Regions from separate parts of the Cellvibrio sp. BR genome, predicted to be linked through region 2. Evidence: predicted binding sites of a transcription regulator. Region 2 holds the regulator's gene; each other region holds the start of a gene.
The links. Region 2 encodes sigma-54, which starts transcription at its own class of promoters, with help from an activator protein. Its sites were predicted from a motif close to TGGCACANNNNTTGCNNT; they were not measured.
Positions count from the first base shown of each region.

Region 1 (4,484 bases), on a different contig from region 2:
CTGCCAATTTGAATTAAGCAATAATTCTATACTGGCGTTGGCCACGGCACAGGCGAGTGGGTTACCCATGTAAGTGGGGCCGTGCATAAATGCGGGATTATCGCCGCTGGCAATGCCGTTGCTGACCTTATCGTTACAGAGGGTGGCGGCAAGGGTGATGTAGCCACCGCTCAGTGCTTTGCCCAAACACATAATATCGGGGCTGATGCCCGCGTGTTCAGAGGCAAATAATTTACCCGTGCGACCAAAGCCGGTAGCGATCTCATCCACAATTAATAAAATTTCATGTTTGTCGCACAGTTCGCGCACCCGTCGTAAATATTCCGGCGAATAAAAACGCATGCCACCGGCGCCTTGCACAATGGGTTCCACAATCACGGCGGCAATTTTTTGGCGATGTTGTTGAATCAATTGTGCAAATTTGGCGATGTGCGTTTCCTGAAACGGCTCATTAAAACCGCAGGTGGGTGCTTCGGCAAACAAGTGATGGGCGAGCGTGTGGTGAAACAAATGATGCATACCCGAATGTGGGTCGCATACGGCCATAGCCCCAAAAGTGTCGCCGTGATAACCGCGTTTGAGCGTCAGAAAGGTGGTGCGCTGCGCTTGGCCCTGCGAGTGCCAATATTGCAGTGCCATTTTCAATGCAATTTCAACCGCGACCGAACCTGAGTCGGAAAAAAATACTTTGTTTAAACCGGCAGGCGTGATGCGGGCCAGAGTCGCGGCCAGTTTTACGGCTGGCTCATGGGTAATGCCCGCAAACATCACATGCGCTATTTTGCCCAGCTGATCAATAACGGCTTGGTTCAGAACGGGGTGATTATAACCGTGCACGGCAGCCCACCAGGAGGACATGCCATCAATTAACACCCGGCCATCAGCCAAATGGAGTTCTACACCTTGCGCGTGACTGACAGGGGTAATTAAACCGGGGTTGGTGAAATCGGTATAGGGGTGCCAGACGTGATCGCGGTCTAGTCGCAGTAAATCCTGAGGGGCAATTTGTTGGTTGTATATCATGAGGGAGTCCAAAAGCGGCGCACTGGTGCGCTAAAAAACGTGACTCCACTTTAACGAAAAACAGGCTAAAAATCTGAATCTATTTCGCCAAAGTGGAGTGCAGCATTAATTAAATCGGACAATCAAATCCAGCTGTTTGTGTGACAGTTTATCCATCTCACTATTGAGTCCATCGGCGATGCTCACTTCCTGTTGGGTCTGGTCTGAAATGTGCGCAATCGTTTGGGTATTGCGTTCGATCTCCAGTGCCATGGAAGATTGTTCCTCGGCAGCAGTCGCAATTTGATGCGACATTTGGTCGATGGTGTTCACCGAATGTGAAATAGAATCCAGCGCCGCGCGCACGTTGTTCATTTCAAGCACACTGCGATCCGCCAGATTCAAACAGTTTTTCATATTCACGCTGGCATCTTCAGTCGCTTTGCCAAGGTTGCCGATAATCTGCTGAATATCGCCGGTGGATTCCTGGGTGCGCTGTGCCAGCGACCGCACTTCATCGGCCACTACCGCAAAACCGCGCCCCTGTTCACCGGCACGGGCCGCTTCAATGGCCGCATTCAGGGCGAGCAGGTTGGTCTGTTCGGCGATGCCGCGAATCACATCCACTACGCTGGCAATTTTGCTGCTGTCCTCACTTAGTTTGTTTAAGACATTGCCGAGATTGCCCACTGTTTTTGATAAATCATCAATCGCCAGGCGCGCACCCTCAATCACCTTATTGCCTTTTTCCACTTCACCAATGGCGGTGCCTGTGGCGATAGAAGTTTGGTTGGCGCCGCTCGCCACTTCCTGTACCGCTTGCGCCATCTGCTGCATGGCGGTGGCAACACCTGCCGTTTCACGTTGTTGCGCGGTCATGCCTTCATAGGTTTTGCTGGCGTGATGGTGCGCTGCTCCCGCTTTGTGTTGAAGCTCTTTCGCGGATTCCGCAAAGCGGCCAAGAGCCGTGCGCAGGCGCGATTTAATGGCGTGCTGTGCCAATTCAATTTCACCCATGGCATCGCAGCGGCCGGTGTAAATATAGGCGGCAAAAGGGTCGTTAATGGTAGCGCGCGCCTCTTGCAGTGCCTGGGCAATGCGCCCCTGTTGCATCACTTGCGCGGTTCCACCCACAACAGCGGCCACAATCAAGCTGACAATAGCGTTGGTGGTTGATAAGGAGCCCAGCAGGCCGCTGGTGATGAGTAACAGAATCCAGCTGACAAGAGTGATTGCCACGCTGTTGCCATAAAGACTCCAGTATTTTTCAGCAGCAGAGTAGGGGGCCTTGCCTTGATTGATACGTGCATAAACGGCTTCAGCGCGTTTGATCAAGTGGGGTTCGGCTTTGGCCCGCACCGACTCGTAACCATAAATTTGGCCATTTTGGCGCAGCGGGGTGATGTAGGCATCCACCCAATAGTGGTCGCCATTTTTACAGCGATTTTTCACTATGCCCATCCAGGGTTTGCCGGCTTTTAGCGTTTCCCAGAGCATGGCAAACGCGGCGGGTGGCATTTGTGGATGACGCAAAATATTATGGGGCTGATTGATAAGTTCGTCGTGGCTGTAGCCAGAAATACGACAGAAGGTGTCGTTACAAAATTCGATATCGCCGCGCAGGTTGGACGAGGAAACTATTTCATCCTTATTGGAAAGGTGTACTTCTCTGCCGGTGGTGTGGCCATTGTTGCGCATGTGTAGATCCTGAGTTACGCCGATGAAAATCCCGAAATGTGATTTAATTCAAATAAATACAATCGGTCATTCAAGCCTAGTTCAAAAATAACGAATCTCTAGTGCGAATATGTTTCGCATTCGTTGCTGTAGTTTTAAATGTTGTTATCAGGCGGCGTAGGCGCGTCCGTTGGCTCTACTGGTTTGCGGGCGATGCTGTTGTAGGGCGCCGAGTTCCAGGCTGGTATTGAATTGTTGCTCGCGCAGAAATCGCCCCAGCGCCGTGCGCTTGTCCTCCTCCAGGTCGATAAACTCAATGCTGATCTGGGTGTGGCGATAAGGGCTGCGGCCCATACGGAAAGCGCAAATCCGGGCACGGCAGCGAATTTGTAACTCTTCACTCAGGTTGACTTCACACAGCGGCATCACCGCCCCATGGCGCAGGTAAGGCAAGAGGTTGCCCGCTACCATCAGGCGCATACCACCCACGGAAATGTCTTGCAGGGTGCCAAAGCTGGGTTCCTGGCCGATTGGGCGAATTTTTACCGACAAAGGTGATTGATGGCCAATGGTGTAGCGCGGAAAGCGGCGGCGCGGTTGATAGTAGGCAAAATTGGGTAATTCGATAGCGATACCCGAGGTGCCATAGCTGGAGCCTAGCGCCACAATCGGCGCGCGAATCACCAGTTCTTCCGTGTTGCGATGGTGGCGAATACACAGCTCGTCGCCCGCATCCAATATCAGTTGTTGCGGAAACAGGTCATCCAGCCAGAGCAGGCCGCGCTCCAGGTCGATGGCCATAATCATGCTTTGGTAGCTGCGGCTAGTGCCGGTAATTTTTACTTCCAGCAACTGCCGTTGTTTTTTGAGTTCCCACAATGCTTGATATTCGTCCGGCACTGGCGTGCTGGTTGCGGCTTCACTCTGAACACTGTCGGCAGCGCCTTTGAGTTGACCTTTTTTAAATAATTTATCGAGAAACGACATTCGAAACCCCTCGCGGCAACAAGTCACCCCTGGTTTTGACAGCCGAGGGTGTTTATCTGCCTAGAGCAAGCGCTGTGCCACTCGCTTGGAGGCCAGTCGTGGCGCGGGGTGCTTTTATGGTTGACGACAAAATAATCAATTGATACCGGCAAAGCTTTGCCTCCGGGCGGTCATTGATTTCAACTTGCGGGTAAAATCCGTACAATGCGCGCCGCTGCCCGGCGCGAGCCGAGCCCTGTCTTAACGCCCTGTTTTTAATGCCCCATGAGTGCTGAGTCCATGAAAGAGTTACACGAACGCAAAGATCGTCTGGAATTTAACAAGCTGCAAAAGCGCCTGCGCCGTTTGACCGGCTCGGCCATTGTTGACTACAGCATGATTGAAGACGGCGATAAGGTGATGGTGTGCCTCTCCGGCGGTAAGGACTCTTACACCATGCTCGATATCTTATTGAGCCTGCAAAAAACCGCGCCCATTTCGTTTGAAATAGTGGCGGTGAATATGGACCAAAAGCAGCCCGGTTTCCCCGAGCATATCCTGCCGCAGTATTTGGCAGAGCTGGGTGTGCCTTATCACATCATCGAGCGCGACACCTACAGCATCGTAAAAGAAGTCGTGCCCGAAGGTAAAACCACCTGCGGTCTTTGCTCCCGTTTGCGCCGCGGTACGCTGTATGGTTTTGCCGATGAAATCGGTGCGACCAAAATCGCTTTGGGCCATCATCGCGACGATATTATCGAAACCCTGTTTTTGAATATGTTCTTTGGCGGCAAGTTAAAAGCCATGCCACCCAAGCTGCTTTCGGACGATAAGCGCAA
Region 1 covers NZ_JH668201.1:77,960-82,443, forward strand. Annotated here, with positions in the region: gene bioA (adenosylmethionine--8-amino-7-oxononanoate transaminase) at 1-1,023, opposite strand, end outside; gene O59_RS05575 (PAS domain-containing methyl-accepting chemotaxis protein) at 1,129-2,700, opposite strand; gene O59_RS05580 (flagellar brake protein) at 2,848-3,666, opposite strand; gene ttcA (tRNA 2-thiocytidine(32) synthetase TtcA) at 3,946-4,484, shown strand, end outside.
Region 1: the regulator sigma-54 is predicted to act here: its motif matches at 3,729-3,746, upstream of O59_RS05580 (flagellar brake protein).

Region 2 (4,484 bases):
CGCCTCTACTTCAGCAATAGCGGCGAAGAATTTAAATCATTCAGCACATTGGACGGACAAGGCATCAAAGCCCTGCAGAAAACCGGCGTTAAAGTAGGGATTATTACTGGACGAACCAGCAACCTGGTTGCCAAACGCGCCAACGATTTGGGAATCGAGATTTTAGTACAAGGCCGCGAAGACAAGTGGAATGCACTACAGGAAATACTCCAGCATCACAGCTTTGCCTTGCATGAAATTGCCTTTATGGGTGATGACTGGCCGGATCTTACCGTTATGACACGGGTCGGCCTTGCCTTCACTGTGGCCAATGCCCATTTCAGTGTTGCCCAACGCGCGCACTGGCAAAGCAGCGAACGCGGTGGTGAAGGTGCGGTGCGCGCAGCTTGTGATCTTATAATGCAAGCACAAAATACCTTTGATACCGCCTTAAATACCTACCTCACTGGAAGCACTCACTAAATTATGGCCCTATTACAGCGCATCCAGCGATTACACCAGCATATTCCGGGCCCCTGGCTAGTCGCCTTTGCCCTGGTGGTGGTGTTCTTTGCCTTTTCCCTCAGGCACAAAGATGACATTCAACCAGACCAATATGAGTCCAGCGGTTTTCCCCAGTACTACATGAAATCTGTGGAGACACGCGAATACAGTCCAGAGGGAACACTTCGCTATCAACTAACGACACCACAAGTAACCCATTATCAAATCAGTGCAGACGGCCCTTCGGAGCGCGATTACACACTCTTTGAACAACCCGCCATGGCTTTTTACGACAAAGACGCTACTGCGCCCTGGCTAGTTAATGCGCGCGAAGGTAAAAGCCAACTCAATGGTGAATTCATCCGGCTGCAGGATGATGTCGTGATTCAACAGCAAACCAACTCCAATGGTGTTGTACGTATCACCACCAGCCTGCTGGACCTATTCCCAAAGACACAATTCGCGCGCACCGACAAAGCTGTTAAGATGCGCAGCGCAAAAGGCCAGATGTCGGCCCAAGGCATGGAAGCAGACTTCGCCAATAGTCAGCTTCAGTTAAAGTCCCAAGTTAAGGCCGCTTATGAACCGCGCTAAATCACTGCTTAAAATACTTCCCCTGCTCGCGGGCTTATGCTGTTCGGTGACAGCTTGGGCGTTACCAAGCGACAAAAATGAAACTATCCGCGGCTCCGCTGACAACCTGACCGTTGATCAAAAAAACGGGGTGGCAACTTACACAGGCTCGGTTGAGATCCGCCAAGGCTCACTCATTATCAATGCCGACTCAATCATCATCCACACCAACAATGAAGGTGGCGTGGAAAAAATGATCGCCACTGGCAGCCCTGCGAAATTCCAGCAACAGCCGGAAGCAGAACAAGGGGTAGTCACCGCATCCGCCAAACAAATTACCTACACCCCCAACAACGAGCATTTACTACTCATTGAAGATGCTTCCGTTGAGCAAAATGGTGCCGTCATGAGTGGCCCACATATCGATTACGATCTGGTCAAAGAAGTGATGAAGGCAGAAGGCAACAACACTGGCGAAGGACAACGAATAGAGATAGTCATTCCCCCTAAATCCGCGAAACCAGAAGACCTACAGGCCCCCTCATCCACAGCCAATAGCAACTGATTCCTATGCCTAGTTTGCACGCGCGACACCTCGCCAAGAGCTACAAAAAACGTAAAGTGGTTATCGATGTCTCTATCACAGTAGAGAGCGGCCATATTGTTGGGCTCCTGGGCCCTAATGGCGCCGGAAAAACCACCTGCTTTTATATGATCGCCGGTTTAGTACCGGCAGATAATGGCAACGTATTAATTGATGATCGCGATATCACCCAACTGCCAATTCATGGACGCGCACGTGCCGGTATTGGTTATTTGCCACAAGAAGCATCCATTTTCCGCAAACTTACCGTCGCCGATAATATTATGGCGATCCTTGAGACTCGCAAAGACCTGAATCGGGAAGCACGCGCAGAGAAACTGGAAGCACTGCTGAACGAATTTCACATCACCCATATTCGTGACAGCCTTGGCATGGCACTCTCAGGTGGTGAGCGGCGCCGGGTAGAAATCGCCCGCGCACTGGCGACGGACCCTAAATTTATCCTGCTCGATGAACCCTTTGCGGGTGTTGACCCGATTTCGGTTAACGACATCAAAGAAATAGTCCGTCACCTCAAAGATCGCGGGATTGGCGTTCTTATTACCGACCATAATGTACGAGAGACCTTGGACATCTGCGAGACTGCCTATATCGTAAGCGAAGGACACATTATTGCCGAAGGTGATGCCGATACAGTGTTGAGTAACAGCAAAGTCCGCGAAGTCTATCTGGGCGAACACTTTCGCCTGTGAGTTCAACAAACGCTTTAACCACCCGACAAACAACTTGACAAGTAATATTATTTGGCTACTAGGCATAAAGCTTGCTTAAGTATGTTGCTTGAAGCGCAAACCCTGACTAAACTCCACCTAACAGATGTTTTCCATCCCGCGTTAAATAAGGGTTTGTTGCTACAACAATGAAACAATCTCTCCAGCTTAAACTCGGCCAACAGCTGACAATGACTCCCCAACTGCAACAGGCGATACGTCTTTTGCAGCTCTCCACGCTGGATCTTCAACAGGAAATCCAGGAAGCGCTCGAATCCAATCCCATGCTGGAAGTTGAGGAAGGTTTTGACTCAGCAACTACCGGCAGCGATTACGAAGGCAGCGCGGACGATAAGATTGATTACACCCGCCAGCAGGAAATTGCTGCAGAATCCGGCACCGACAATAGCGCCGACTTCAATGCCAGCGACAATTTCTCGTCATCAACCGCTGATAACTTCAACGAACCAGGCTACGGCGAATCTGAAAGTTTTGGCGAGGGTGAAAGCTTTAGCGATGGGGAATCCTTTGGTGATAGCGATGTCTATGGTGAAGGCGATAGTTTCAGCGCCGACAGCGGTGACTGGAGCGACTCGATTCCCAGCGATTTACCGGTAGATACCAGCTGGGACGATGTTTACCAAACTTCATCAACCGGCAGCTCCAGCAACTACGATAATGAAGACAATGATTTTGAAAGCCGTCGCGCTGTTACCGACTCACTCTATGATCATTTGATGTGGCAACTCAATTTAACGCCCATGTCAGATCGCGACCGGGTGTTGGCGATGGCAATTATCGACGCGGTTGAACCCAGCGGCATGCTGTCTATTACCATTGAAGAAATATTCGAAGGAATGCGTGGCGATTTTGAAGAGCTGGAACTGGATGAAGTTGTTGCAGTTCAACACCGGCTGCAGCAGTTTGATCCCTGCGGTGTGTGCAGCCAAAACTTATCTGAATGTTTATTGGTGCAGTTACAACAGTTTGACCCCAAAACACCCTTTTTGGATTCGGCAAAATTAATCGCCAAACTTTACTTGCCTATATTGGGTAGTCGCGACTACCGTCAGTTAATGCGCCGCACCAAACTGAAAGAGGCCGAGTTGAGCCAGGCCATCACCCTGATCCAAAGCCTAAACCCTCGCCCAGGCGATATTATTGCCAGTGGTGACACGGAATATGTAGTACCGGATGTGTTCGTTGAAAAGCGCGATGGCCGCTGGATTGTTGAATTAAACCCGGAAATTGCACCGCGCCTGCGTATCAATTCCAATTATGCCTCCATGGTAAAGCGCGCGGACTCGAGCAGCGACAACACATTTCTCAAGGATAATTTGCAAGAAGCCCGCTGGTTCCTGAAAAGTTTACAGAGCCGCAATGAGACTCTGCTTAAAGTAGCCAGTTGTATTGTGGAAAAACAACGCGGGTTTCTCGATTACGGCCCCGAGGCTATGAAGCCGCTGGTGCTGCACGATATTGCTGAAATTGTTGAGATGCATGAATCCACTATTTCGCGGGTAACCACGCAGAAATATATGCACACACCGCAGGGTATCTTCGAACTGAAATACTTTTTCTCCAGCCATGTTAGTACCGATAGCGGCGGCGAGTGCTCTTCAACAGCGATTCGCGCAATTATTAAAAAGTTGGTGAGTGCGGAAAACCCCAAAAAACCGTTGAGCGACAGCAAAATCACCGACCTGCTCGCGGAACAGGGAATTCAGGTAGCGCGTCGTACCATTGCAAAATATCGCGAGTCGCTGAATATTCCACCCTCTAATGAGCGCAAAACCATTTAATTATCATTAATCGGTTATAAATACGAAATTCGGAAGAAAATCACGGACGAGCTGTTAGGTTGTGCTGATCACAACCATTTTGTTTCTATCGAGAGGAAGTATCTATGCAAATAAACATCAGTGGTCATCATTTGGAAGTTACCGATTCGCTGAAAGACTATGTCAGCAGCAAAATTGAGCGCCTGAGCCACCACCACGATCGCATTACCAGTACTCACGTCATCCTCTCCGTCGATAAGTTGATTCAAAAAGCAGAAGCAACCATCCATGTCAGCGGCAAAGATTTGTTTGCGGATGCCACTCACGAAGATC
Region 2 covers NZ_JH668202.1:501,127-505,610, forward strand. Annotated here, with positions in the region: gene O59_RS12485 (HAD family hydrolase) at 1-462, shown strand, start outside; gene lptC (LPS export ABC transporter periplasmic protein LptC) at 466-1,077, shown strand; gene lptA (lipopolysaccharide transport periplasmic protein LptA) at 1,064-1,621, shown strand; gene lptB (LPS export ABC transporter ATP-binding protein) at 1,627-2,352, shown strand; gene O59_RS12505 (RNA polymerase factor sigma-54) at 2,520-4,172, shown strand; gene hpf (ribosome hibernation-promoting factor, HPF/YfiA family) at 4,277-4,484, shown strand, end outside.

Region 3 (4,484 bases), on a different contig from region 2:
GATAACCAAGTTGTGCAGCAGATGCAACCGCTTCGTCAATCGAGTCCAATAAACCGGTTCCGGGAGTGAGAGGTACACCGGCTTTTTCAGCAATTTCACGCGAGGTGTGCTTCAAACCAAATTCGCGAATTTGTGCGGGAGTAGGGCCGCAAAATGCAATGCCTTCGGCTTCGCACTGCTCACAAAATTTTGCATTCTCAGAGAGAAAACCATAACCGGGAATAATCGCCTGGGCACCGCTTGCTTTAGCGGCAGCGAGAATTAAATCGGATTTTAAATAACTTTCTGCCGCCGTATTACCACCAAGGCATATCGCTTTATCGCAGGCAGTGACGTGCGCGGAGTTGCGGTCTGCATCGGAATAAACAGCAACCGATTCGATGCCCATTTTTTTCAGCGTTTTGGCAATGCGTACCGCGATTTCTCCACGGTTAGCGATAAGTACGGTCTTCAACATGATTCTTCTCCGGCGTTAATTCTGTTTTTTATTTCTGCAGCGACTTGATATAAGCCCGCCATCCACCCAAATGCGTAATATCCGTTGCGCCATTTACGGCGGCGCCTTCACAAATGAAACCTTTTACTTCACGGCCATCGTGCAAACTCAATGTGCCTATACCGAGTGGTGCGGGAATCAGTGCAACAAAACTGCCGAAGTGCTGTAGCGGTACATCCCACAGCTCCACAATAATTTCTGCACCGGTTGATTCAGTGCGAATTAATCCAGGTTTGGGCGGTGTGGTATTGGGCAGCGCGAATAAACGGTAATTGCTGGCGGTGTAAGTGCTTTCAACAAACAGTGCTTTGCGTTCTTGCAATTGCACATTGAGTGGCATGCCGGTGAGGTGCGCGCCCACAACGGCGAGGCGCACATAACCAGCAGGTGGATTGGTGTTTGTTTGTGGTGCAGGTGTTGGTTGTTGTGTCGCGCCGAGTTTTAAATTCACACTGCTGTGCCATTTTTTTCCGAAAGCGGCGAGGGCGGCGTCTTGCCATGCAGGTGCAATTAAGGTGAGGCCAAAGGGCAAACCATCGGCACGCAGCGTTGCAGGTAATGCGAGAGCAGAACAGTCAGCGAGATTCACAAAATTGGTGTAGGTACCAAGTTGGCTGTTAACCGTTACTGGGTCAGCCGCTACCTCATTGAGTGTTGGGTGGCGTGGCGATGTTGGCACTAGCAGCGCATCCACACCGTTCATTAAATTTTGAATTTCACGTGCAAGGTCAGCGCGTTGATATTCAGCGCGGTACGCTTCGGTTGCAGAAAAATTCACCGCTTTTTCAATAATGCCACGCACCACATCATTCATATCGGCGGCGTGGTCTTGCATAAAATCCTTAATCGCGGCGTGACGCTCAGCAACCCAGGGGCCGCCATACAATAATTGCGCGAGGTTGAACATGGGCGTGAAATCGATGGTGATTAATTCCGCACCCAGCGCTGAAATATTTTCCAGTGTTTCCAGCCACGCCGCTTCGGCGTGCGTATCGCCAAACCAATTGGGTGATGCGGGAATACCAAAACGCGGTTTGGCGGAAAAATAAATGGGTGTGCTGTGGTTAATGCGCGAATAACCATCGGTTGCGTCAAACCCTTCCATCACCTTGGCAACAGTTTCTGCATCGTCCACGGTGAGTGAAAAAATCGAAACGCAATCTAAACTGCGACAGGCGGGCACAACACCGCTGGTACTGAAGCGCCCTTTGGTTGGTTTTAAGCCCACGATATTGTTAAAGCCCGCTGGCACACGGCCGGAGCCTGCGGTATCGGTGCCCAAACTAAAAGGTACTAATCCGCGCGCAACAGTAGTGGCTGAGCCGGAGCTGGAACCGCCGGACACATAATCTGCATTAAATGAATTAGGTACGGCGCCATAAGGTGAGCGCGTGCCTACCAAACCCGTCGCAAATTGATCCAGATTGGTTTTGCCCAGCACAATCGCCCCCGCTTGTTTCAAGCGTGCAACAGAGGTGGCATCGGCTTCGGCGATATAGGTAAACGCCGGGCAGGCTGCGGTGGTGGGCATGCCCGCAACATCAATATTGTCTTTAACCGCGAAGGGGATACCGTAGAGCGGGAGGCTGGTTGCATCATCAAGACTCGCCAGCGCATTAAGCTGTGCCTCAATCTCTGCGGCCGAAACAATGTAAATCCAGGCAGCGTCATCGGCTTTGAGTTGTGCACGAAGGTTCAGCAGCGCATCGCGCGCCTGCAAACCTTCGCTGCGATAGGCGTTGAGCCATTCAGTAATTGTCCAGCCAGTGGTCTCGTTATTTTGCAACAGCGTCATTATGGTTCCTGCGTTCAAATCTGAAATACAATCTTGGATACAAGATTGCTTTTCAGTTGGTTTTGCAGAAACTGTGCCAGCCTAAAATCGGCGTCCTAAATTTACTATTTAAAAATAATAAAAGTCTTTTTATTCAATTGGTTATGAATTTTATAAGGGGATGGAATGGGGCGCTTTGAGGCGGTTTTTACGAAGGGTTTTATGCGCTTAAGTTGTGCGTGGGATTTTTGTTGGGGGGCTAAATTGGTGCGATTTAGCCTTCTTTCTATATCTCAAATTTTATAAATATTGAGATATCAAGCTGACTAAACTATAGTTTATCTCAATATTGTTGGTTTTTGAGATGAATTGAGATGATTAAGCGTCCTCCAGTCAAAGCCGAGCTAGCGAACCCATGGGCAAGCCTCTCTTCTGACCAGTTGCCTCCGTACATTCCTTTTGCTGCTCCTGTTGATGCGCGAGGGCGGTATTTACCTTACGATGAATTTCGTCATCGTGTACCAAAAGATCTATCTGTTGATATTGCTTGGTTTTTTACCAAAGAAGCGCGCGCCCATGCAAAACAGTCATTATTCGGTCAGGTCGACCCTAAGCGCAAGGGCACCTATATAACCACTAATTTAATGCAGAAGACTGCGACAATCGTCGATCAGTCCACTACTAGCGCCGCATTAGAGTGGGCTAACAAAAAAGTAGGCGAAGGGCTGAATATCGCTTACATGCTAGAGGATCTGATTGAAGACGAGGCGATAAGTAGCAGCCAGCTAGAAGGCGCGGCTACAACGACCTTGGTTGCGAAAGAGATGATCAAGCGTAAGCGTGAGCCGCGCAGCATGGATGAGCGCATGATTATTGGCAATTTTAAAATGATGCATTTTGTATGGGATAAACGACTGCTTCCGCTCACGGCTGATTTAATAAAAGAGCTTCATGCAATTGGCGTTGGCGGTATAGATGACGGGAAATACACACCGGGAATTTTTCGCCTGACGGATAATGTGGTTGTCGAGGATAGTGATGGAAATATAGTTCATCAGCCGCCACCAGCTACTGGGCTTGATGAGCGCTTGCAGTCATTATGTAATTGGGTGAATACAGATCATGACGATATCGAAAGTCAAAGCTATATTCATTCCTTGGTAAAAGCGATTTGCATCCATTTTGCAATAGGATACGAACATCCATTTAATGACGGTAATGGCAGGGTTGCGCGGGCATTGTTTTACTGGTTTATGTTTAAAAAAGATTATGGTGCCTTCCGCTATATATCGATTAGTAATCTATTAAAAGAAGCGGCTACACAATACGGGAAATCCTATTTGTATACCGAAACGGATGAGATGGATATGACCTATTTCATTGATTATCAATGTTCGGTGATTATGCGTGCGGTTGCTGCGTTCAAAAATCACTGCCAAAAAACCGTTGAAAGTATTGAGTCATTTGATACATGGTTATTTAACAGCGGTGTTTATGGAAAACTCAGTGGGAAACAGAGAATTGTTTTTCAAGTTGCAAAAAGCAGCCCGAATACCATTTTTACAGCACGATATGTAGAAGAAAAATTACACTGCTCTTACAACACCGCCGCCACTGTTTTAAATGGTTTGGTCGAACTAAATCTTTTTGATAAACACAAAGACGGCAAAGAGTGGATCTATTCATTGCGTGATAAACAAGAAATCCAAAAAAACTGGATATCTTAAAAACTGTTAGGGATTTCTGTATGACCATGAACTGGAACCAATTGCTCTGCGCAGATCGCTTGGGGCAGCGTATTGCCAAACACGAGGAGGGGCGTTCGCCCTTTCACTCGGATCACGACAAAATTATTTTCTCCGGTGCTTTTCGTCGCCTTGCGCGCAAAACGCAGGTGCACCCTATGGCGACGAACGATCATGTGCATAACCGCATGACACACAGTTTGGAAGTGGCTTGTGTCGGGCGTACGCTGGGTATTCGTGTGGGGCAGGCGTTAAAAGATAAAGGCGATTTGCCCACTAATATCTGGCCGACGGACATAGGCGATATCGTGCAGGCAACGTGCCTTGCGCACGATATTGGTAACCCGCCGTTTGGGCATACCGGTGAAGATGCGATTCGCAACTGGTTCCAAAAAGAGGGCGCGGAATTTTTAGCGGATTTGTCGCCCTCCGAGCGCGATGATATTCGCGTGTTTGAAGGTAATGCACA
Region 3 covers NZ_JH668203.1:500,666-505,149, reverse strand. Annotated here, with positions in the region: gene uca (urea carboxylase) at 1-457, opposite strand, end outside; gene atzF (allophanate hydrolase) at 486-2,291, opposite strand; gene O59_RS15345 (Fic family protein) at 2,645-3,997, shown strand; gene O59_RS15340 (deoxyguanosinetriphosphate triphosphohydrolase) at 4,018-4,484, shown strand, end outside.
Region 3: the regulator sigma-54 is predicted to act here: its motif matches at 2,353-2,370, upstream of atzF (allophanate hydrolase).